3 regions of the Lysinibacillus sp. S1 genome follow, and region 2 is predicted to be linked to each of the others. Evidence: riboswitches for the same ligand, from Rfam matches in the RefSeq annotation. Region 2 holds a riboswitch; each other region holds the start of a gene.
What was found. A riboswitch is a leader RNA that binds a small molecule or an ion and turns the genes downstream of it on or off. The one in region 2 is predicted to bind thiamine pyrophosphate.
Positions count from the first base shown of each region.

Region 1: it holds a riboswitch for thiamine pyrophosphate, as region 2 does, so the genes downstream of both, thiC (phosphomethylpyrimidine synthase ThiC) here and thiM (hydroxyethylthiazole kinase) in region 2, are expected to answer to the same signal.
Region 3: it holds a riboswitch for thiamine pyrophosphate, as region 2 does, so the genes downstream of both, thiT (energy-coupled thiamine transporter ThiT) here and thiM (hydroxyethylthiazole kinase) in region 2, are expected to answer to the same signal.

Region 1 covers NZ_CP173154.1:2,493,005-2,499,449, forward strand. The annotation lists gene ACHZEU_RS12410 (catalase) at 127-1,632, shown strand; gene thiC (phosphomethylpyrimidine synthase ThiC) at 1,756-3,534, opposite strand; TPP riboswitch at 3,675-3,789, opposite strand; gene ACHZEU_RS12420 (AEC family transporter) at 3,850-4,779, opposite strand; gene ACHZEU_RS12425 (methyl-accepting chemotaxis protein) at 4,890-6,445, opposite strand, start outside.
Region 2 covers NZ_CP173154.1:3,952,164-3,959,824, reverse strand. The annotation lists gene sppA (signal peptide peptidase SppA) at 1-332, opposite strand, end outside; gene mbcS (acyl-CoA synthetase MbcS) at 518-2,101, opposite strand; TPP riboswitch at 2,292-2,389, shown strand; gene thiM (hydroxyethylthiazole kinase) at 2,473-3,240, shown strand; gene thiD (bifunctional hydroxymethylpyrimidine kinase/phosphomethylpyrimidine kinase) at 3,228-4,010, shown strand; gene thiE (thiamine phosphate synthase) at 4,042-4,686, shown strand; gene ACHZEU_RS19765 (alpha/beta-type small acid-soluble spore protein) at 4,756-4,974, opposite strand; gene thiI (tRNA uracil 4-sulfurtransferase ThiI) at 5,120-6,328, opposite strand; gene ACHZEU_RS19755 (cysteine desulfurase family protein) at 6,329-7,480, opposite strand; gene ACHZEU_RS19750 (GNAT family N-acetyltransferase) at 7,587-7,661, opposite strand, start outside.
Region 3 covers NZ_CP173154.1:3,422,988-3,430,648, forward strand. The annotation lists gene ACHZEU_RS16985 (AAA family ATPase) at 1-2,617, shown strand, start outside; gene ACHZEU_RS16990 (hypothetical protein) at 2,658-2,780, opposite strand; gene ACHZEU_RS16995 (DUF4870 domain-containing protein) at 2,836-3,159, opposite strand; TPP riboswitch at 3,285-3,392, shown strand; gene thiT (energy-coupled thiamine transporter ThiT) at 3,527-4,087, shown strand; gene map (type I methionyl aminopeptidase) at 4,250-5,005, shown strand; gene ACHZEU_RS17010 (hypothetical protein) at 5,035-5,748, opposite strand; gene ACHZEU_RS17015 (polyphosphate kinase 2 family protein) at 5,948-6,772, shown strand; gene ACHZEU_RS17020 (GNAT family N-acetyltransferase) at 6,932-7,519, shown strand; gene ACHZEU_RS17025 (carbonic anhydrase) at 7,592-7,661, opposite strand, start outside.

The sequences.
Region 1 (6,445 bases), 1.5 Mb from region 2:
AGTTTATACTTAAATAGAAAAATTCTTTAACGATAATTATTATAATGTACTAGCAATTCTATTTTATATTTGTTATAGTTATAGACGAAGAGTTTGACTCACATTTTTTTCAGGAGGTAAACTAATATGACAAACGCAAATGATCGTAGCCGTCGCTTTACAACAGCAGGTGGTGCTCCAGTAGTAAGTAACCATGACTCTATGTCAGCAGGTCCACGTGGCCCTCTTTTACTTCAAGATGTATGGTTAGTTGAAAAACTAGCAAATTTCAACCGTGAAGTAATTCCAGAACGTCGTATGCACGCAAAGGGCTCAGGTGCATTTGGTACTTTTACTGTAACGCATGATATTTCACAATATACTAAAGCGAAAATCTTCTCAGAGATCGGCAAGAAAACTGAAATGTTCGCACGTTTCTCTACAGTAGCGGGTGAGCGTGGTGCAGCAGATGCAGAGCGAGATATTCGTGGCTTCGCCCTTAAATTCTATACAGAAGATGGAAACTGGGATTTAGTAGGGAACAATACACCTGTATTCTTCTTCCGTGACCCGTTACACTTTACAGATTTAAACCATGTGGTAAAACGGGACCCACGTACAAATATGAAAAATGCCAACTCTAACTGGGATTTCTGGACTTCATTACCTGAAGCACTTCACCAAGTGACAATTGTTATGTCTGACCGTGGTATTCCAGCTGGTTACCGTAATATGCACGGATTTGGTTCTCATACGTATAGCTTTATCAATGCTAATAATGAACGTGTTTGGGTTAAATTCCACTTCCGTACAGAGCAAGGCATTAAGAACTTAACTGGTGCCGAGGCTAATGAGATTATTGGTCAAGACCGCGAATCTTCACAACGTGATTTATATGAAGCAATTGAAAAAGGCGATTTCCCTAAATGGAAAATGTACATTCAGGTAATGACAGAGGAACAAGCTCGTGAGCTACCATACAACCCATTTGATTTAACAAAGGTATGGTATAAAAAAGACTTCCCATTAATTCCTGTAGGTGAATTCGAGTTAAACAAAAATCCAGACAACTACTTTGCAGAAGTTGAACAAGCTGCATTCGCACCATCTAACATTGTTCCTGGCATCAGCTTCTCACCAGATAAAATGTTACAAGGTCGTATCTTTGCATATGCGGATGCCCAACGCTATCGTCTTGGTGTAAACCACTATATGCTTCCTGTCAACGCACCAAAATGTCCATTCCGTACTTTCCACCGAGATGGAGCAATGCGCTTTGATGGCAATCTTGGTTCGACATTAAGCTATGAACCAAATAGCTATGGTGAGTGGGAGCATAATTTAGACCATAAAGAGCCTGAATTACGTATTGATGGTCATGCAGGTATTCATGATTTCCGTGAAGACGATAATAATTACTTTGAACAACCAGGTAAACTATTCCGTCTATTGACTTCGGAAGAGCAGCAACGCTTATTTGAAAATACCGCGAACGATATGGCTTCTGTTGAAGAATTCATCAAACGCCGTCACATCCTTCACTGCTATCTAGCTGACCCAGCATATGGTGAAGGTGTCGCTAAAGCGATGGGTCTTTCCTTAGAAGGTATGGACCTTACAAATCCATATGTAAAACAACCAACAAACGTTTAATATTCCACTTTATTATTGATATCCAAATCCAACTTTTACTCCATGTGAATCCACTATTCACATGGAGTTTTTTTATTAAGAAAAGGCCTATGTCTATTTTTTTGACATAAGCCTTTTCTTTCATTATTGATAAATTTGACTGCCTGCTTTTTTAAACTCCTCAGCCTTTTCTTTCATACCTTGATGGATCGCTTCAGTCGTATTCAAATCCTTATCTTTCGCATAATTACGAATATCCTGTGAAATTCTCATGCTACAGAATTTAGGCCCACACATAGAACAAAAGTGTGCTGTTTTTGCTCCCTCTGCTGGCAGTGTCTCATCATGATATTCCACTGCACGCTCGGGATCTAGTGACAGATTGAATTGATCACGCCAACGGAACTCAAAGCGCGCTTTAGACAGTGCATCGTCTCGTTGTTGTGCACCTGGATGACCTTTTGCTAAATCAGCAGCATGTGCAGCAATTTTATAAGTGATAACGCCCACACGAACGTCCTCGCGATTCGGTAAACCAAGATGCTCTTTCGGTGTCACATAACAAAGCATCGCTGTACCAAACCAGCCAATCATGGCTGCCCCAATGGCTGATGTAATGTGGTCATAACCTGGAGCAATATCTGTTGTGAGTGGTCCTAATGTATAGAAGGGAGCTTCCTTACAAACCTCTAATTGCTTGTCCATGTTTTCTTTAATCAAATGCATTGGTACATGACCTGGTCCCTCAACCATTACCTGAACATCATGCTGCCAAGCAATCTGTGTTAGCTCGCCTAGTGTTTCAAGCTCTGCAAATTGTGCCTCATCATTGGCATCTGCAATTGAGCCTGGGCGTAAACCATCACCTAAGGAAAAAGCAACATCATAGGCTTTCATAATTTCACAGATTTCCTCAAAGTGTGTATACAGGAAATTCTCTTGATGATGATATAAACACCACTGTGCCATTATAGAGCCACCTCGAGATACAATACCTGTCACACGATTTGCTGTTAGTGGTACATAGCGTAAAAGGACACCTGCATGAATGGTGAAGTAATCCACACCCTGCTCAGCTTGTTCAATGAGAGTATCACGATAAACCTCCCACGTTAAATCCTCTGCTACACCATTTACCTTTTCTAAAGCCTGATAAATTGGCACTGTTCCCACTGGCACTGCCGCATTTCGAATAATCCATTCTCTAGTTGTATGAATATGTTTACCAGTCGATAAATCCATAATATTATCTGCGCCCCATCGAGTTGCCCAGGTCATTTTCTCAACTTCTTCTGCAATGGAAGAAGATACAGCAGAATTCCCGATATTCGCATTGATCTTTACATGAAAATTACGCCCAATAATCATTGGCTCTGCCTCAGGGTGATTAATATTAGAAGGCATTATAGCACGCCCAGCTGCAATTTCTGAACGTACAAATTCAGGATCCATATTTTCACGAATCGCTACAAACTCCATTTCAGGCGTTATAATTCCCTTTCGTGCATAGTGAAGCTGTGTCACATTTTTACCTTTTTTAGCACGCAAAGGCTTTCTCGCCAACTCAGGGAAGACATTTTCTTGAATACGCGGGTCATCAACATGACGAAAGCCATTATCCTCCGGTTTAATGGAGCGTCCCTCATATGCTTCTACATCCCCTCGCTCTTGAATCCATGCATTTCGTAAGGCAGGTAAACCTTTCGTAATATCTACTTGGTAGGCTGGATCTGTATAGGGCCCACTCGTATCATATACTCGAATAGGAGCATTTTCTTCATTTCCAAAACTGCCTGTTGTCGGACTTAATGCAATTTCTCGCATAGGTACTAGAATATCTGGGCGTGATCCTTCCACATATACTTTTTTGCTTCCTTCAAAGCTGGACATAATGGTAATATTCTTTTCACTAATTGCTGACATGAGCTACTTCTCTCCCTTAAATTTATTTTGATATAAGGACCGATTCTAGCTCACCCCAACAATCCAAAAAATAAAGGCCGAATCCAAAATAATTATTTGGATCCGGCCACGAATGTAAAGGTCTATTGATTGCATACTCTGCAATAGCTTCTTAACTTTCCCACGCTGGTATGAGCCAGATCAGGTCCAAAGGGTCAAGAAACTTCGTAGCGTTTCCCTCTCAGCCTGACTCATCAGACTCCCCTAGTTAATACTATTTAGTTTGATGCTAGTGTAGCAGATAATACTAAGAGATGGAAGTTATTTTTTATCTTACTAGGTAAATAATACTTCTGCAAAATAGATCACAATGGTTACAGTTATACAGCTTACAATGGTTGAAAATAAAACAGCTTGCGCGGCTGTTGCTGATTCTACATCATATTCCAATGCTAGACTAGAACTATTGCGGGATGTTGGAAAAGCACTAGCTATAAACAGTGATTGTGCGACGACTCCATCTAATCCCAATATATAAATAATGGCCAATGCAACAGATGGTCCAATAATTAATCGCGTAAAACAGCTGATAAAGACGGTTTTATTAAACATTGATTTCATCTCTAATTGTGATAATTGCGCACCTAAAGTAATTAGAGCCACAGCAATAAATCCATCTGCCACATGTTCTACTGGTATTTTGATAAACTGTGGAATACCGATATCAAAATAATTCATAGCGACACCTATAATAAGCGCATGAATAATAGGCATTTTAAAGAAATCCTTGATGATTGTCATACCTGACTTTGTAGAAGAAATTAAATTGTATAAACCATATGTATACGTAGTCATATTTTGAAAGATTACGAGCATGACCTGAATGGCTACTCCAATAGGTTGCGTGGCAAATATCATTTGAGCCACTGGAATACCGTAATTACCCGAGTTAATGAGCACAACACTATTTTTAAAGACAGCTGCCTCTGTTCTAGCTAAACCTAACCCTTTTGCCATAAAGTGACTGAGTATCATTTGACTACCGATAAAGAGTACAATAAATAATCCGACCTCTCCCAGTACAGTTAATTCCACATGTGTTTCATATAAATTTACAAAAACAGCTGCTGGCATAAAGCAATATGTAATAAGCTGAGACAATGCTTTTAAATTAAAGCGAAATTTCTTTTGTAGTATAGCGCCTATTACAAGTAACACTAAAATAGGTACAACAATTTGAAAGAAAATCATTCCGAGATACATCATATCAATGTCCCCCTTCCAGTGTTAATAGTAGTGTTGAATTCCTTCTAGGTCAATTTCTCCGGCTTTCACCATAAAGAAGACTGCCTCTATATTGAAGGCAGCCTTTCTTTTTAAGCAAGCTTAAATCGGTTTACAACTTCTTGTAGCTCGTTTGAAATATCGTTCATATTTTGAATAGACTCTGCTACTTTTTGTAATTCTACTTGTTGATCCATTGCAGAAGCACTTACTTGTTCCGCAGAGGCTGCTGTTTGCTCTGAAATAGCCGAAATACTTTGGATAGCCATGATTGCCTGATTTTTATGCTCTAACATGCTAGATAGTTTATTCATTAAATCACTAATAGAATTTGCAATTGAACCCGACAAATCACTGCTATCTTTAAATGCTAGTTGCGTGCTTTGTACGGACTCATTTTGAGATTGCATTAAATCTGCATTAGATGCAATCACAGCAACCGTCTGCTGAGAATTTTCAAGAATACTTTCTACTGTACTCTTAATAATTTCTGTTTCATTCTTAGATTGTTCTGCTAGCTTTCTAACTTCCTCTGCAACTACAGCAAATCCTTTACCATGTTCACCAGCACGTGCAGCCTCAATACTTGCATTTAAAGCTAGCAGATTAGTCTGCTCGGTAATGCTTTGAATCGAAGCAATAATCTGATTAATATTGGCAATATTAGAAGCTAATGATTCCATTTGCTGCTGGATACGCCCATTCATTTCATTTGTCTCCATATTACGTTCTCTTAAACTTTCAACCTCATGCAATCCTTTTTCCGTTGTTACACCTGTTTTATGAGATAGCTCATCCATTTCATTAGAAAGAGCCGTAATAGCATCAATCTGATCTGATAAATCCATCATTCGATAATTTGTTTCTTCTGTATCCTCTGATTGCTTCGAAGCTCCTTGTGCAATCTCGTTGATAGCTACGGAAACCTCCTGACTAGAAGCAACTACCTCATTAAATGCCTCATTTACCTGATTAGAAGATTGGTTCAATAACCTCGTGGAATTTAGTACAGTTTGAATCGCACTATTGGTTTTATCTAACATATTATTATAGGCCACAGCAACTGCACCAATTTCATCAGGCTTAATATATCGCTCTTCTACCTTTTGTGTTAAATCCCCTTCGGCTGCAGTTTCAATCGATGCACGTAAAAATTTAAGTGGTTTTAATTGTTTATAGATGAATAACACACTTGCAGCTGTCATCAAAACCACCATAATAATGGAAGCAATAATCGTAAATACAAATACATGATTATATGTTTCTAGAATCTTTGATTCAGCTAACACGACTTGAACAGTCCATGTTTCGTCAATACCCTCTAAAATCATTGGAGCAAAAACATTATAGGCCTTTTCCTTCAGTTGATTAGAGTCAACGTACATACTTGTTAGTTCACCATTTTCCATTGTCTTACTAATACTTGTCCAAGTAGGATCCTCTTGCATATTGCGCCCAACTAGCTCATCACCAAAACTGTTAGCTGTTAGCACACCTTTATTCGTAATAATTGCCGCATAACCGCCTTCTGGGGCATTCGATTTTGTTAAATCATTTAAAAAATCTATTGATACATCGGCAGTCAATACACCGAAAAATGTCCCGGAAGCATTGATTAATGGCACTGAAATGGTTGTCATTAATACGG
Region 2 (7,661 bases):
TTAACGCTTAAAACAACACCCTGTATGGACTCATCATATAAAATATTATCCAATTGTTCTAAGAAAAATTGATGATCATAGGCAACTGGTTGCCACAATGTACTTGAGCCGATATCTTGAATCGTTCCATCTACCTTTAAATAAGCAATTCGCTTATCAAAATTCTCCCCTTCAATGACATTTTCATATACATCTAAGCTATTACCTGCCATTAAGCTATCAAAATTACCTAGGAAATCTGCTTTAAATAGCGCAAAAATGGTATTAATTCCTAACGAAAATAGTAAAAGAACACCAGCCACTACTAAAGCAACCCACCTTTTTACATTCATGTCTTTCCGCCTCCTCAACACGTAATACGTATGACTTGCCAATTTGTTTCATTTTTTTGCAATAATTAAACACAAAAAGCTTTAAGCTATGTATTTCCTCATATTACCTTACCTAAAAAAAATAAAAAAATCAAAGTCCATACCTTTGATGAACTTTGATTTTCGACATTATTTCCTAGGAAATATTATAATTGGAGGTGTTTGATTTCTTGTTGCCGTAATTCGACACGTCTAATTTTCCCAGAAGATGTTTTTGGTAGTTCCTCTACAAATTCAATAGCACGTGGATATTTATAAGGAGCGGTCAATGATTTAACATGACTTTGGAGTGTTTGAATAAGCGCTCCATCACCTTTTTCACCATTGCGCAGAACAATAAATGCTTTGACAATATTTCCTCTTACTTTATCAGGGCTCGCTATAACAGCAGCCTCTTTTACAGTTGGATGTTTCATTAAAGCATCCTCTACTTCAAAAGGGCCAATTGTATAGCCTGAGGATATAATAACATCGTCTCCTCGTCCGTCAAACCAAAAGTAGCCATCTTCATCTTTATAGGCACGATCTCCTGTAATATACCAATCCCCACGAAATTGTAAATTTGTACGTTCAGGATCATTTAAATATTTTTTAAAGAGTGCTGGCGTTTCGCGATGAACAGCAATATCACCAACTTCTCCGATTGTAACAGGTTTGCCCAAATCATTAATAATTTCAACAGTGTTGCCAGGAGTAGGTTTTCCCATAGAGCCAACTCTCGCTTCCATCCCTACCATTGTGCCTACCAATAATGTATTTTCCGTTTGTCCATAGCCATCTCGCACTTGTAATTTGAATGTTTCCAAGAATACTCTAATAACCTCACTATTTAATGGCTCACCAGCTGATACAGCTTGGCGAATTGCACTTAAATCATATTCATGTAAATTTTCAAGCGCTGCCATAAAACGATATTCAGTTGGTGTACAGCATAGTACATTGATTTTGAATCTCTCAAGCAATGCTAAATAAGAAGCTGCTTCAAATTTACCTTTGTAGACAAATGCAGTAGCACCACTGCCTAAAGTAGCTAGAAATGGACTCCAAATCCATTTTTGCCACCCTGGTGCTGCAGTCGCCCAAACAATATCATTTTCTTGTACACCCAACCAATGTGGTGCTGTTGTTCGTAAATGAGCATAGCCCCAACTATGCGTATGCACTGCTGCTTTTGGATTTCCTGTTGTTCCGCTTGTATAGGCTAAAAATGCATTGTCTGTGCTTTTTGTTGGGATAGGATTTATGTAGGTTGTAGGTTGATTATTCATTTTTTCAAGTATGTTCTGCCAAGGTTCATGTGCATTCCCTATGACAAATTGCAGTATGTCTTGTAAATTTCCCACTTTATCGAACTGTTCAATATAGGGTTCAAATGCAATAACTGCTTTAGCATTTGCATGATGAATTCGATACTCAATATCCTTTGTTCTTAACATCTCAGAACTTGGAATAATTGTTAAACCCGCTTTCAATGCAGCAATATACACAATATATGCTTCAACCGAACGTGGTACCATTACTAAAATGACATCACCTTTCTTTAAACCTTGCTTGGTGAATACATGTGCTGCTTGATTCGCTTTTTCCAATAAATGTGCATATGTAATACATTGGATGTCTTGGTTTTCTTCATAAATGATTAAAGCATTTTTGGCTGCATCCTGAGCATATTTTTCAATTTCCTCTACTATGTTATACCATTCTGGTGCAACTAAATCTTGTCTTTTCATGGCAATTGCCCCCTTTTGTTATGACACATTATAAAACTCTTTTTTCAGCATTTTCAATGGTTTGTGCTTAATTTCGGTAAAGTCATGACAACTATCATACCCTCCTATATGGCATCGGTCACATTTTATCTATAGGAAAACTTGCTATTGAATACAAATGAAAAGTATGGTACATTTTGGTCAACTAAAAGCAAGATTGCAGGGGGACTCGTAAGAGTTGAGAAGGTAAAACCTGACCCTTTGAACCTGTTAGTTAATACTGACGTAGGGAGCAATAAACATCGTTTTCAGATGAAAGGCTCTTTTCGTGCATTTTTACACAAAAAGAGCCTTTTTTGCATGCTTACGTCCATCCCTAAAGGAGGACTACAATGATTTTTCAAACAATTCGTCAACAGCAACCACTTATCCATTGTATAACCAATTATGTAGTGGCAAATTTTCAAGCAAATGGTTTATTAGCGATAGGTGCTTCACCAGTAATGGCCGATGACTACCAAGAGGTAGAGGAGATGGTGGCCATTGCTCAAGCATTATTAATTAATATTGGAACACTTAATGATCGCACAAAAAGTGCCATGTTATTAGCAGGTGAAAAAGCCAATAAACTTGGTATTCCTGTTATTTTAGATCCTGTCGGAGTTGGAGCCACAACTTATCGTAAGGAAACCGTAAGATACTTACTGGAAAACATACACTTTGCCGTGATTCGCTGTAATCTCGGCGAGCTAGCAGCAATAGTTGGTGTAAATTGGCAACAAAAAGGTGTCGATAGTGGTCATGGCACTATAGCTATGGAATTAGAAGCCACATCATTGGCTCAACGCTATCAATGCATTGTTATTGTCACAGGAGAACGCGATTTTATAACTGATGGCAAGCATAGCCAATGGATCGCTGGTGGTCATCCACAAATGACGGAAGTAACCGGTACAGGTTGTTTACTTAGTGTAATTTGTGGCGTAGCCTATAGTGTAAGCCATAATCCTTACCAACAATTAACAGAAACACTTACTTACTATAAAAAAGCAGGTGTACTGGCATCCGCATTTACTGCAGACATTGGTGATTTTCAAATAGCCTTACTCAATGCTATACATCGCTTATCAAAGGATGGTGCAGCTTCATGCATATTGTAACAACAATCGCTGGCTCAGATAGTGGTGGTGGCGCGGGTATACAGGCTGATTTAAAAACATTTCAGGAATTAGAAGTGTTCGGTACTTCTGTTATTACTGCTCTAACTGCTCAAAATACTTTGGGTGTAACAGGTGTTTGCCCTATTGACGTTTCCTTTATAAAAAAACAATTAGAGGCCTTAGTAGAAGATTTTCCAATCGCTGCGATTAAAACAGGAATGCTTTATTCCTCAGAAATTATCAAAGCAATAGCACACAAGATCAGGGAGCTAAACATTCCACTGATTGTTGATCCGGTGATGATTGCAAAAGGTGGGGAAAGCCTATTACAGCAAGAAGCTATCGATGCCTTACGCTCAACTTTATTACCACTTGCTACGGTTGTTACGCCCAATATACCCGAGGCAGAGACACTTACTGGGAGATCTATTCATCATTTTGAAGATATGAAAGAAGTAGCTCAAAGCTTGTTACAGCTAGGTGTACAATGTGTCATCATTAAAGGTGGTCATTTAGCAGATCCACTTTATGCCATTGATTATGTATTTTGCAAAAATGGACGTTCTTTTTCTTTGCAGTCTCCACGAATCCAAACAAAAAATACGCATGGTACTGGATGTACATTTTCCGCAGCACTTACTGCTTTTCTTGGACAAGGATTTGCTCTGGAAAATGCCATTATAGAAGCTAAAAAATTTATCCAATTAGCTATTATGTTTAATTTATCGATTGGAAATGGTCATGGACCCACTAATCATTTTGATAAGTGACGGTATAAGGAAGGCTGTGAGGTGATTATTCATGAAACGTGAGGATTTGGAGCTTTATTTTATTATGGGTACGAGCAATGTTCCTCCTCAAGAACAACCTATCTATATCCTAGAAAAAGCCTTGCAAGCAGGCATTACAATGTTTCAATTTCGTGAAAAAGGTCCTCACGCGTTAACAGGACTTGCCTATGAACAATTTGCACGCCAATGTCAAAAACTATGTCATCACTATCATGTGCCCTTTATCATTAATGACGATGTTGATCTAGCGATACGACTAGGAGCTGATGGTGTTCATATCGGACAAGATGATTTACCMGTAAGTGTAGCACGTAAAAGAATCGGGAACATGATTCTTGGTGTATCTGTCCATTGCGAGGAAGAATTGCAAATAGCTATTAACCATCAAGCTGATTATGTTGGTATCGGTCCAATCTTTCCAACATCCTCTAAAAGTGATGCACAACCACCATGTGGTACATCTTTTTTACAGGAGGCACATTCATTACATCCTGAATTACCAATTGTAGCAATTGGTGGAATAAATTTCACAAATGTACATTCTGTATTTCAAACGGGGGTTGATGGTGTTGCTGTTATTTCAGCTATTTGTCAAAGCAAAGATGTTGATCATACAGTAGCTACATTTAGATCCTTATCTCGTATAAATAAATGATCAATAAACAAACTAAAACCAGTGCCTTTTACGGTCACTGGTTTAAGTTTATAAATGCTTAATCAGCATTTATTGGTTGTTGTTTGGCATACCTTTTAATTGAGATTCTGCCATTTGTACAAGACGTTTAGTGATTTCACCACCAACGGAACCGTTGGCACGAGCTGAAGCTTCAGCTCCTAATTGAACACCAAATTCTTGTGCAATTTCGTATTTCATTTGATCTAGTGCTTGTTGTACACCAGGTACTGCAAGCTGGTTTGAACTACGGTTGTTGTTTGAAGCCATGTTTCTCACCTCCTTGTGAATATAGAATGTGCGATATTAGATTTTTAATACAAAAAATTTAGAGGTAAATTGTACCTCTATTGGAATAACAATATCCATACAAAAAAGCCGTCTCAAAATGGGCTTTGAGACGGCTTTTGAATCCTTATAGTAGATCTGCAAATTTATCTTGTTGTTCTTCTTTCTTAGGGAAAATATAGACCTCGCGATTCTTCACTGCTCGCTCGATCAATTCATCAAAGTCAGAGAAGCTTTCATAATGCTCAACCTTTTCAAGCTTCGGTTTTGTTTTTGGACTTGCTGGTGTAAAAATCGTGCAGCAATCTTCAAATGGCTGAATAGATGTTTCGTATGTGCCGATTTTTTCTGCAATATCAATAATCTCTAATTTATCAGTTGAAATCAGCGGACGAAGGATAGGTGTATTTGTTACTGCGTTTATTGCTGTTAAACTTTCAAGCGTTTGACTCGCCACTTGTCCAAGACTTTCGCCCGTTACAATAGCAAGTGCACCAATTTCCTCACGCACCTGATCAGCAACCTTCAACATCATTCGGCGTGTTGTCGTCATCGATACATTGGAAGGTACTTTTTCTTTAATAAGAACTTGTATTTCAGTAAAAGGAATGACATGCAAACGAATACTAGCACCAAATTTTGTTAATTCATTGGCAAGCACTTTAACTTTTTCCAATGAATTTTGGCTTGTATAAGGTGGACTAAAGAAGTGAATTGCCTCTAATCGCACACCACGCTTCATCATTAAATAACCTGCGACAGGGCTATCAATACCGCCAGATAGCATTAATAAAGACTTGCCATTTGATCCTACAGGCATTCCACCTGCACCAGGAATGACTTGTGCCATCATATAAGTTGCATCATGGCGAACTTCTACACGTAGCTCAATATCAGGCTGCTTCACTTTAACAGATAAATTTTGAAATTGTGGTAAAACATAGCCACCGATCTCACGTTGGATGGCATGAGATTCTAAAGGAAATGTTTTATCAGTACGTTTTACCTCTACTTTAAATGTATGTGGCTCATCTTTAAATGTCTCCATAATAGTGATAGCGAGCTTTTTCATACTGTCCATATCTTTTTCGCATGCAGCGACAGGGCTAAATGATTGAATACCAAAAATTTTAGGTAAACCTGTAATTAGCATTTGCATTTGTGCTTCGTCTTCTATGGCAATAAACATACGGTCACGTTCTGTGCGAATATGCAGTTGTCCTAAATCTGCAAAGGCATGACGAATATTTTCACGTAAACGGCGGATAAAATCCATTTTGTTGCGACCTTTTGTAGAAAGCTCACCATATCTAATTAAAATTTCTTTCCAAATCATTTACTTATTTTCTCCTTTGAGTTCCAACATTACTTCTGCTAGTACTTGTTTAAAGTTTTCTATATCTTCTATTGTGTTATGTGCGCCAAAGCTAAGGCGAATCACGCCATTTTTATAATGCTCATCAAGGTGAAGCGCCTCGACGACATGACTTGTTTTCGTTTGCTTGGAAGAACATGCACTTGATGTCGACACAATGACACCACGTTTTTGCATAGCATTAATAATGACTTCCCCTTTTAAATCACGAACACTAAATGACACAATATGCGCAGCTCCCTGTGGCGTTGATAAAACATGGACTGCTTCGCCATAACTTTCTAGCTGAGTTCGGATTTCATCGTGCCATTGACGGTATTTATTTGTGCGTTCGTTCATTGTTTCAACAGCAAGTCGAGCCGCTTTCGCTAAAGCAACAGCTTGCGGAACTGCTACAGTACCACTACGCATACCAAATTCCTGACCTCCACCAAGAGCAAAGGGCTGCCATCTTATGGGTTTACGGAATGCTAACACTCCTGAGCCTTTAAAGCCATGAATTTTATGACCAGAGATAGAAATACAGTCAGGTCCTTCTTCTTTAAAGGATATTGCTAATTTCCCAAAGCTTTGCACAGCATCAACATGAAAGGCAGCACGACTCATTTCATGAACCATTTTTGCTGCTTCCTTAATAGGCTGAATTGCGCCCATTTCATTATTCACATGCATGATGCTAACTAAAATTGTTTCTTTTCGTATTTTAGTACGAAGCTCATCTAGAGAAATCACACCTCTTCGATCGACACGAAGATATTCAACATCATAGCCCTCTTTTTCAAGTTGTTTCATTGTTTCTAGCACTGATGGATGTTCAATTTCAGTCGTTAAAATATGCTTTCCTATATGCGTATTACTACGTGCTATTCCAAAAATAGCTGCATTATTTGATTCTGTACCACCTGAAGTAAATAGCACATTTTTTGCCTCTGTCTGCAAAATATCTGCTACTTGCTCACGCGCACGTATTAATAAATCATTTGCTTCAACACCCATAGCATGGATGGAAGCAGGGTTGGCATAATACTGCTCATTTACAACCATAAAAGCCTGCATAACCTCTTTTAAAGGCTTAGTTGTTGCACTATTATCCAAATAAATTGTATTAACCATAACTTTTCACACACTTTCAAAACGTTGATTTAACGGTATTTATCATAACGCAATCTTTGGCGATTGACCACTAACTTTAACAATTATTTAAATTTTAATTGATATCCTACATTTTTTTCACCATCGTGACAAACTCTGTTGGTGTACTAAATTCAATTGCTTTAACAAAACCAAATTTTTC
Region 3 (7,661 bases), 530 kb from region 2:
GCTACCTCAAGGTGAATTTAGAAAACTATTAACCTCTGATTCAACAAATAAAGAAGTAATTTTACGGAAAATCTTTAAAACAGATCGTTTCGGTGTCATGGCGAAAAAGCTTGATGCCAAGCGTAAAGAAGCAGAAAGTGATCTTGAGCGTGCCAAACAATTAAAAGAGCATTTACTTGGCCAAATTGTGGGCGCCTTACCACAACGTTCTTCCGCTTTATTCACATTGATTGCTGATAATACGGAAAATTTACATCAACTGACAGAGGCACTTGATGAGGAGCTTAGCTACTATAAGAAATGTGGAGAAGATGAACAGTCATACTATGAAGAAGCATATAGCCTTCATCAAAAAGAGCAGGAATATTATCGCTTAGCAAAAACGCTAAATGAGCAATTTGATGAACAAGCTAATCGACAGCAACGGCTGCAAATGCTTTTACAACAGCAGGATTTATACCAAGCAAAGGAGAAGGAGATTGCTTTGGCAGAACAAGCAGAGCGACTTGTGCTCCTCGAACAACAATGCAAGGATTTACGTGCTGAACTGAATGTTAAAGAGATAGCATTTCAACAAGCAAAGGTTAAGCAACAGCAGTCACAAGAAAAGTTGCAAGAAGCGCAAGAAAAATATGAGATAGAGCAGGCTAAAGAATCTGAACGACAGCAAATCTTACAGCAGGAAATGCAGATGCTAGCGCTTTTACCGAAATTTGAAGCCTATGAAAACAATATACAGCAGCTGCAAATAGCGGAGCAATATGCTGAAAATGCAAAACGAGCAGTAAATGATAACGTCAAACTTTTGGAAAATGAACAAGAGCAATTACAGCATTTTTCTCAATCATTAGAAGGCTATGAAAAACAGGTTGAACCCTATGAAAGCTATTTAGAACAATTACCGAAACTACGGGAACAGGTTGCTTTAATCAAGCAAGCGGATAAATATAAACATGCCGCAGATTTAGCTAAGCAGGATGTAGTTGCTTCAGAAAGTCTCTATCAAGAAAGTAAAGAGGCTCTTCAACTTTTGCAGCAACGATGGCTGACAAGTCAAGCTAGTATTTTAGCAGAACAACTGAAGGAAGGAGAACCCTGTCCTGTTTGTGGTAGTATGACACATCAGAAAGCACACAATGAGCAACTGGAAGTTATTGAGCTTGCTCAAGTGGAAGCATTAAGAGCGAAGGCATCATCAGACGAGCGTAAGTATTTAGAGAAAGAGGCATTTTTAGCATCAGCGCAGCAACTTCTTCAAGATACATGGCGACAACTCGAGGCTCAACATATTAAACAAGAAGACCAACCACAGATCACCGCTACTTTACATGAAGTGGAACAAGAGATTGCTGCATTAAAAATTATTCAACATCAATTAGCTGATGTGCGATTAAAAATAAAGCATCAGCATGACCGAATAGAGCAGCTACGAAATAAGCATATGAAGCTAGAGCAATATTTAGCAGAGCAGATAAAAGAATGGACAAAATTACAAGCGGTTGTAGACGAACAACTTAAGCAGATGCCCCCTAATTTACCAACTTTACAGCAATTAAAGCAACAACTGAATGAAGTTAGTAAACAGAAAGAAGAGCTTCAAAAAAGTTGGCAAGTGAGTCAAGAAAATTTGCATGCAGCAAAGGAAACAGCTAGCAATGCAACACTAACTGTAGAGATTGCCAAACAGTCCTTTGAGGAATTACAGCTTAAAATGAATGAAAAGCTTCAGCAATTTTCAGCAGATATGCAAGAAATAGGTTTCGAAAGCTATGAGGCTTATGCAACTGCTAAACGGAGTGCCATACAATTGGATGCACTTCGAAAAGCATGTAGCGACTATGCTTTACAAGTACACACGTTGCAAATTCAGATTACCGAAGGGGCTACATACCTTCAAGGAAAAGAGAAGCAAGATTTAGAGGCGATGGAAGCAAGAGTAGAACAGCATCGAGTTTCCTATGAGGAAGCATTTAAACGTTTGCAACAGATGAATGGCTTTATACAAGCATGCCAAGGCTTTAGTGAAAGGGTGGAAGAAATAGCGAAAGAGCTTCATTTACTTGAACAAGAAGCAGGACGAGTAAAGGAGCTCTATGGATTATTAAATGGACAAAATTCGAAAAAGTTATCCTTTGAGCGTTATATACAAATTAACTACTTAGATCAAATTACAGAAGCTGCCAATATACGTCTGTATCATTTATCAAACGGTCAATTTGAGCTTAGACGTTCAGATAGATTAGAAAAGCATGCGAAGCAAAGTGGCCTTGGTCTTGATGTTTATGATGCTTATACAGATCAATTACGAGATGTCAAAACTTTATCAGGTGGCGAAAAGTTTAATGCTTCGTTGAGCCTTGCATTGGGGATGGCAGATGTGATTCAAAGCTACCAAGGTAATATTCATATTGAAACGATGTTTATTGATGAGGGCTTTGGCTCGCTCGATGAGGAATCACTAAATAAAGCAATCGATACATTAATTGATTTGCAGGATTCTGGTCGTATGATTGGCGTTATTTCGCATGTGCCTGAATTGAAATCTGCGATGCCAGCAGTTTTACATGTGGAAAAAACATTAAATGGCCATAGTCAAACCCATTTTGAAGTGAAATAAAACGAAGGCGTATTTCCTCTAGAGGAAATACGCCTCCGTTTTATTTTTTTCGAGTTGTGGTTGTAGGCGTTGTGCCCTTTTTTGCAGCCATTACTTTTTTTACGATAGGAATAACAATAGGTGCTAACTTAACGGCAGTTTTTACAACGTTTGATACTTTCATCCCAAAACAGCTCCTTTTACAATTACTACTACCTGTTTCACTTAAAAATAAAACATTAACGGATAACACGAACAGCCTGAATTATATTCCAAATCACAATACCTAGTGAGACGAGAGCATAGATGGTGAATGAAGCAAACCAAATAATCATCACTGTATTATTACTGGAGGTTGGATCTAAACTAAATGTGGAAAAAACAAAGACAATAAAGAATAGAATGCCAAAAACAAAGGGTATTAAATGAGAGACAAGTGCACGAATCGAATGGCTTTTTACATCACTGTCTTTTGTCACGAAATATACAATTAATGGAACGATAAAAGGGGCGAAGAAAATACTAAGATAACTAAAGGCAGCTAAAATTTTTTGATTCTCCATAGTTGTACCTCCTTTTTAAATATTTACGCATGAAAAACAGCAAAGTTTCAAAAAAATGATGTATGGAAGGTTGTAATCCTTCAATCCTTTGCGTACAATGAGAGTGTTCAAATAAATTCAGATGTAACGACCACAAGGGGAGCTGATGATGTCAGCTGAGACTGGGCACGTAATGCCTTGACTCTTCGAACCTGTAAGTTAACGCTTGCGTAGGGATGTGGATAGAAACCGACACTTGTACGATGTGAGGCTCTGTCCTGACATCGTTTTTTCGTCCGTAAAGGAAAAAAGGTGTCAGAAAGAGACATATCAGCGCTTTTCTATTCCTGCTCTTGTATCCTACATCGGAACAAAGGAGAGAATATGTATGGACAAAAAAAGACTATTAATGCTAGTGGAGATTGCGATTTTTGCAGCGATAGGTCTCGTACTGGATCAGGTTTCCTTTAAAGTATGGGCACAAGGCGGCTCAGTTAGTCTTGTTATGGTACCGATTATGTTAATAGCATTTCGCTGGGGCTTAGTAGCTGGTCTTACTACGGGACTACTTGTGGGTGTTATGCAAACAATGTTTGGTTCTTATATCGTGCACTGGCTACAAGGATTACTAGATTATGGTGTTGCTTTTACTGTTGTAGGATTAGCGGCGGTTGTACGTGGACCAGTGTTAGACGCTGCTAAACATATGAACAAAACAAAAATGGCACTTTATATAATCATAGGTACCGTTATCGCGGGCTTCTTACGATACACAGCACATACAATTGCTGGTGCTGTATTTTTTGCCGAATATGCGGGTGACCAGAATGCATGGATCTATTCCATCATCTACAATGGTACATATATGCTACCAGCAACCATTTTAACGGCTGTCGTTGGTGTTCTTTTATTCACAGCCGCTCCCCAATTAATGCAAAGAAAAGCTTAATGCTAGTCCCTTCACGTGAGTGGAGGGACTTTTTTGTCGTGAATAACTCTTTTAGCACTTTGCAAAGTAGGAAAGCATACAATATTTAAAGCGTTTATCGTTATACGCATAAAAAGTTATGTTATATTAAAGAATAGATATTAGATGAAAGGGACGTTATACATGATTGTAAAAACGCAAGAAGAGATTGAAGCTTTTAAAAAAATAGGACGCATTTGTGCTGAAATTCGCGAAGCAATGAAAGCTGCCACAAAACCAGGTGTTACAACACTTGAGCTTGATGAAATTGCTGGTCGCATGTTTGCAGAGGCTGGCGCTATTTCAGGACCAAAGGGAGAATATGATTTTCCAGGGTATACATGTATTAGCGTCAATGAAGAAGTAGCACATGGTATTCCAGGAAAGCGTGTTATTCAAGAGGGAGATATCGTAAATATTGATGTTTCAGGCTCTTTAAATGGCTATTTTGCTGACACAGGTATTTCATTTGTTGTGGGTGATGGCTATGAGGACAAAGAAAAGCTTTGCCGTGTTGCTAAAAGTGCCTTTGATCGAGCAATGACAAAGGTAAAGGCTGGATCTAAATTAAATCAAATTGGTAAAGCTGTTGAACGCGAGGCAAATGCTAATGGGTTAACTGTTATTATGAATTTAACAGGTCATGGCTTAGGTCAATCTTTACATGATGAACCAAACCATATTTTAAATTATTACGATGCATGGGATACTACTATTATGAAAGAAGGTATGGTCCTTGCGGTTGAGCCATTTATCTCAGCAAATGCAGAGCATATCGTAGAAGCAGGTGATGGCTGGACATTCGTGACGCCTGATAAATCACTTGTAGCACAAATCGAACATTCAGTCATTGTAACAAAAGATAAACCAATTATCTTAACGTCATTAGACGAAGAATAGGATGTAATGAAAAAATCCTGCTAACCAATTTATTTTTGGTAGGCAGGATTTTTTTTAATAAATAAAATGCCAACAAAGAGAACACCGCATAAAAATAAAGCAGCTGTAGTGACAAGTAGCTCATCAAAACCATTATGTATGGCGATTCCAATATAAGCCCAAATAAAAACACTTGGATACACAACATCAAAGTGATGGAAACGGATATGTAGCGCAATGGCTCCTCCTAAAGTAAGTAAAATCACTGCCCAAAGAGGCGTACTAAGACCAAAGCCGTTCCAACCATAAGCCGTTAACGTAAAGCTTGTATTTGTGATAAAAATAAATGTCATCCATGCTAAATAAATAGAGAAAGGAATACGACCAAACAAGGATTTGTCCTGAAGAGGGTACGTATTATACAACATAAACAAATACAAGACTAAGAGTAATGTAATGCCAAGAGAAACAATAAATAACTCATGGTGCCAGACATATATCGTCAATGCTTGTAATATATTTATGCAACTAAAAAGCGCAGACTGTTTCAAAGTTGTCTTTTTCATGTTCATAACTAACCAATAACCGAGTAAAAAATAAATGATAATCCAAATTACATGACTTACACTAACTGGTGCAAATACAACAGAAAAACGATTAGCGATTTCTAGCGAAGATTGACCGTTGATGTTCACGAAAAAGGATGAAAAGGTTAGGATGATTGAGACAAGATAAGAGATTGTCATCAAGATAAACCGAGGCATGTTTTCCTCTCCCTTCGTGTTAGATTGTATAGGGAAAAGACAAATAAGTATAGTACTGTCACTTTTTTTATTATAACGGAAATTTCCAACAATGTATCGTGTTGTTTTACTATTAATACCTACAATTTACCATGTCTGATAGGCATCCATATATTTCTTTAGTACAATAAGAATAGCCAAATAAAAGGAGTGAAGTTTCATGACACAAAATTTGAAAAATCTAGATCTAACTGTTGAACTAGACAAAAAGATGTATAAAAAGAAATTAAAAGTACTCCAATATGAAATGTTGAACGCACAACAATTTTTATTAAAAAACAAGATTGGCTTGATCTTGGTATTTGAAGGAATGGATGCAGCTGGTAAAGGTGGCGCTATTAAACGATTAATCGAACGTGTCGATCCCCGCGGTTATGTTGTACATCCTATTTCTGCTCCTCAAGCTCATGAATTACGCTACAATTATTTACAACGATTTTGGAGAAAATTGCCTCAACATGGGCAAATCGCTATTTTTGATCGCTCGTGGTATGGCCGCGTACTAGTAGAACGCATCGAAGGATTCGCAACAAAGGATGAATGGTCTCGTGCTTATGAAGAAATTAATAATTTCGAGAAGATTTTAACTGCAGGAGATTACATAATTATTAAGTTCTGGCTTCATGTTTCAGATGAGGAGCAATTAAAACGCTTTAAAGAACGTGAACAAAACCCTTATAAATCTTGGAAGTTAACAGCCGAGGATTGGCGCAATCGAGATAAAACACCTCAGTATATTGAAGCAGCAAATGCGATGTTTGAAAAGACAGATAAAAAAGATGCACCATGGGTCTTAGTCGCTGGAGATGACAAAAAGTATGCACGTGTTCAGGTGCTACAGGAAACTATTGCACACATTGAACGAGAGGCTCAAAGGCGTGGTCTTCATTTAACAAATGTGTTAGACAATACTCAACTAGAGGATGCTGATTCCTCCAGCTTAGAAATAGTAAACGAGAAAAAGAAAGAACAAAAAACTAAATAATTGAATTGTGCTGCTATGACAATAAGACATAAGCTGTTTTGGTTGTAGCAGCCTGTTTTTTTACATACAATGAAATTAAATAGGGTTTGCAATTATGGCTTGTAGCCAATGAAACAAAGAGAAATGTATTGATTTTTATTGGAAGGCTAGTGTGGAGAAATGGTGCTTAAAATTTGGAATCTATTAAGAAAAAAGGGTGGGAATGTGGTAACAATAAAGGGGGAAAAATGCTACATCCGCACATTCCAAGAAAAAGATGCACGAAGTTTAACGGGTCTCGTAAGCCGTAATAAATACTTTTGGTCTATATACGAGCCACTGCAAAGACCTGAATACTATACAGTCGATGCTCAATACAAAAAAATTCAAGAAAGTCTCTATTTAATGGAGTCTAAGCGTGAATTTACTTTTGGTATTTTTGAGCATAGTACAAATAATCTAATAGGGCATATTGCACTTTATGCTGTCAAACGCTTACCGTACTCGAGTGCATTTGTTGGCTATGCGATGGATGAGATTTATGTTGGAAAGGGCATTGTCACAGAAGCTGTGAATATGGTGGTCCGATTTGCATTTGAACAAATTGGTCTACATCGTGTAGAGGCCTACGTATCGACACAAAATAATGCCTCCATGCGTGTATTAGAGAAGGCTGGATTTCAGCAGGAGGGTCTGCTAAGAAAGCTACTGTATATCAATGGTCATTGGGTAGATCACTATATGTATGCACGTTTAGAGGATGAATAGAAAAATAAGTGCCTATCTTCCACATAGAGAGGATAGGCACTTGCTCTTTTATTAATGTATGAAGAAATAATTTTATTGTTTATTTCCATCTTCAATTAAATCTAGATGACCTGTATTTGGATCAATTATTAAACCATGAACA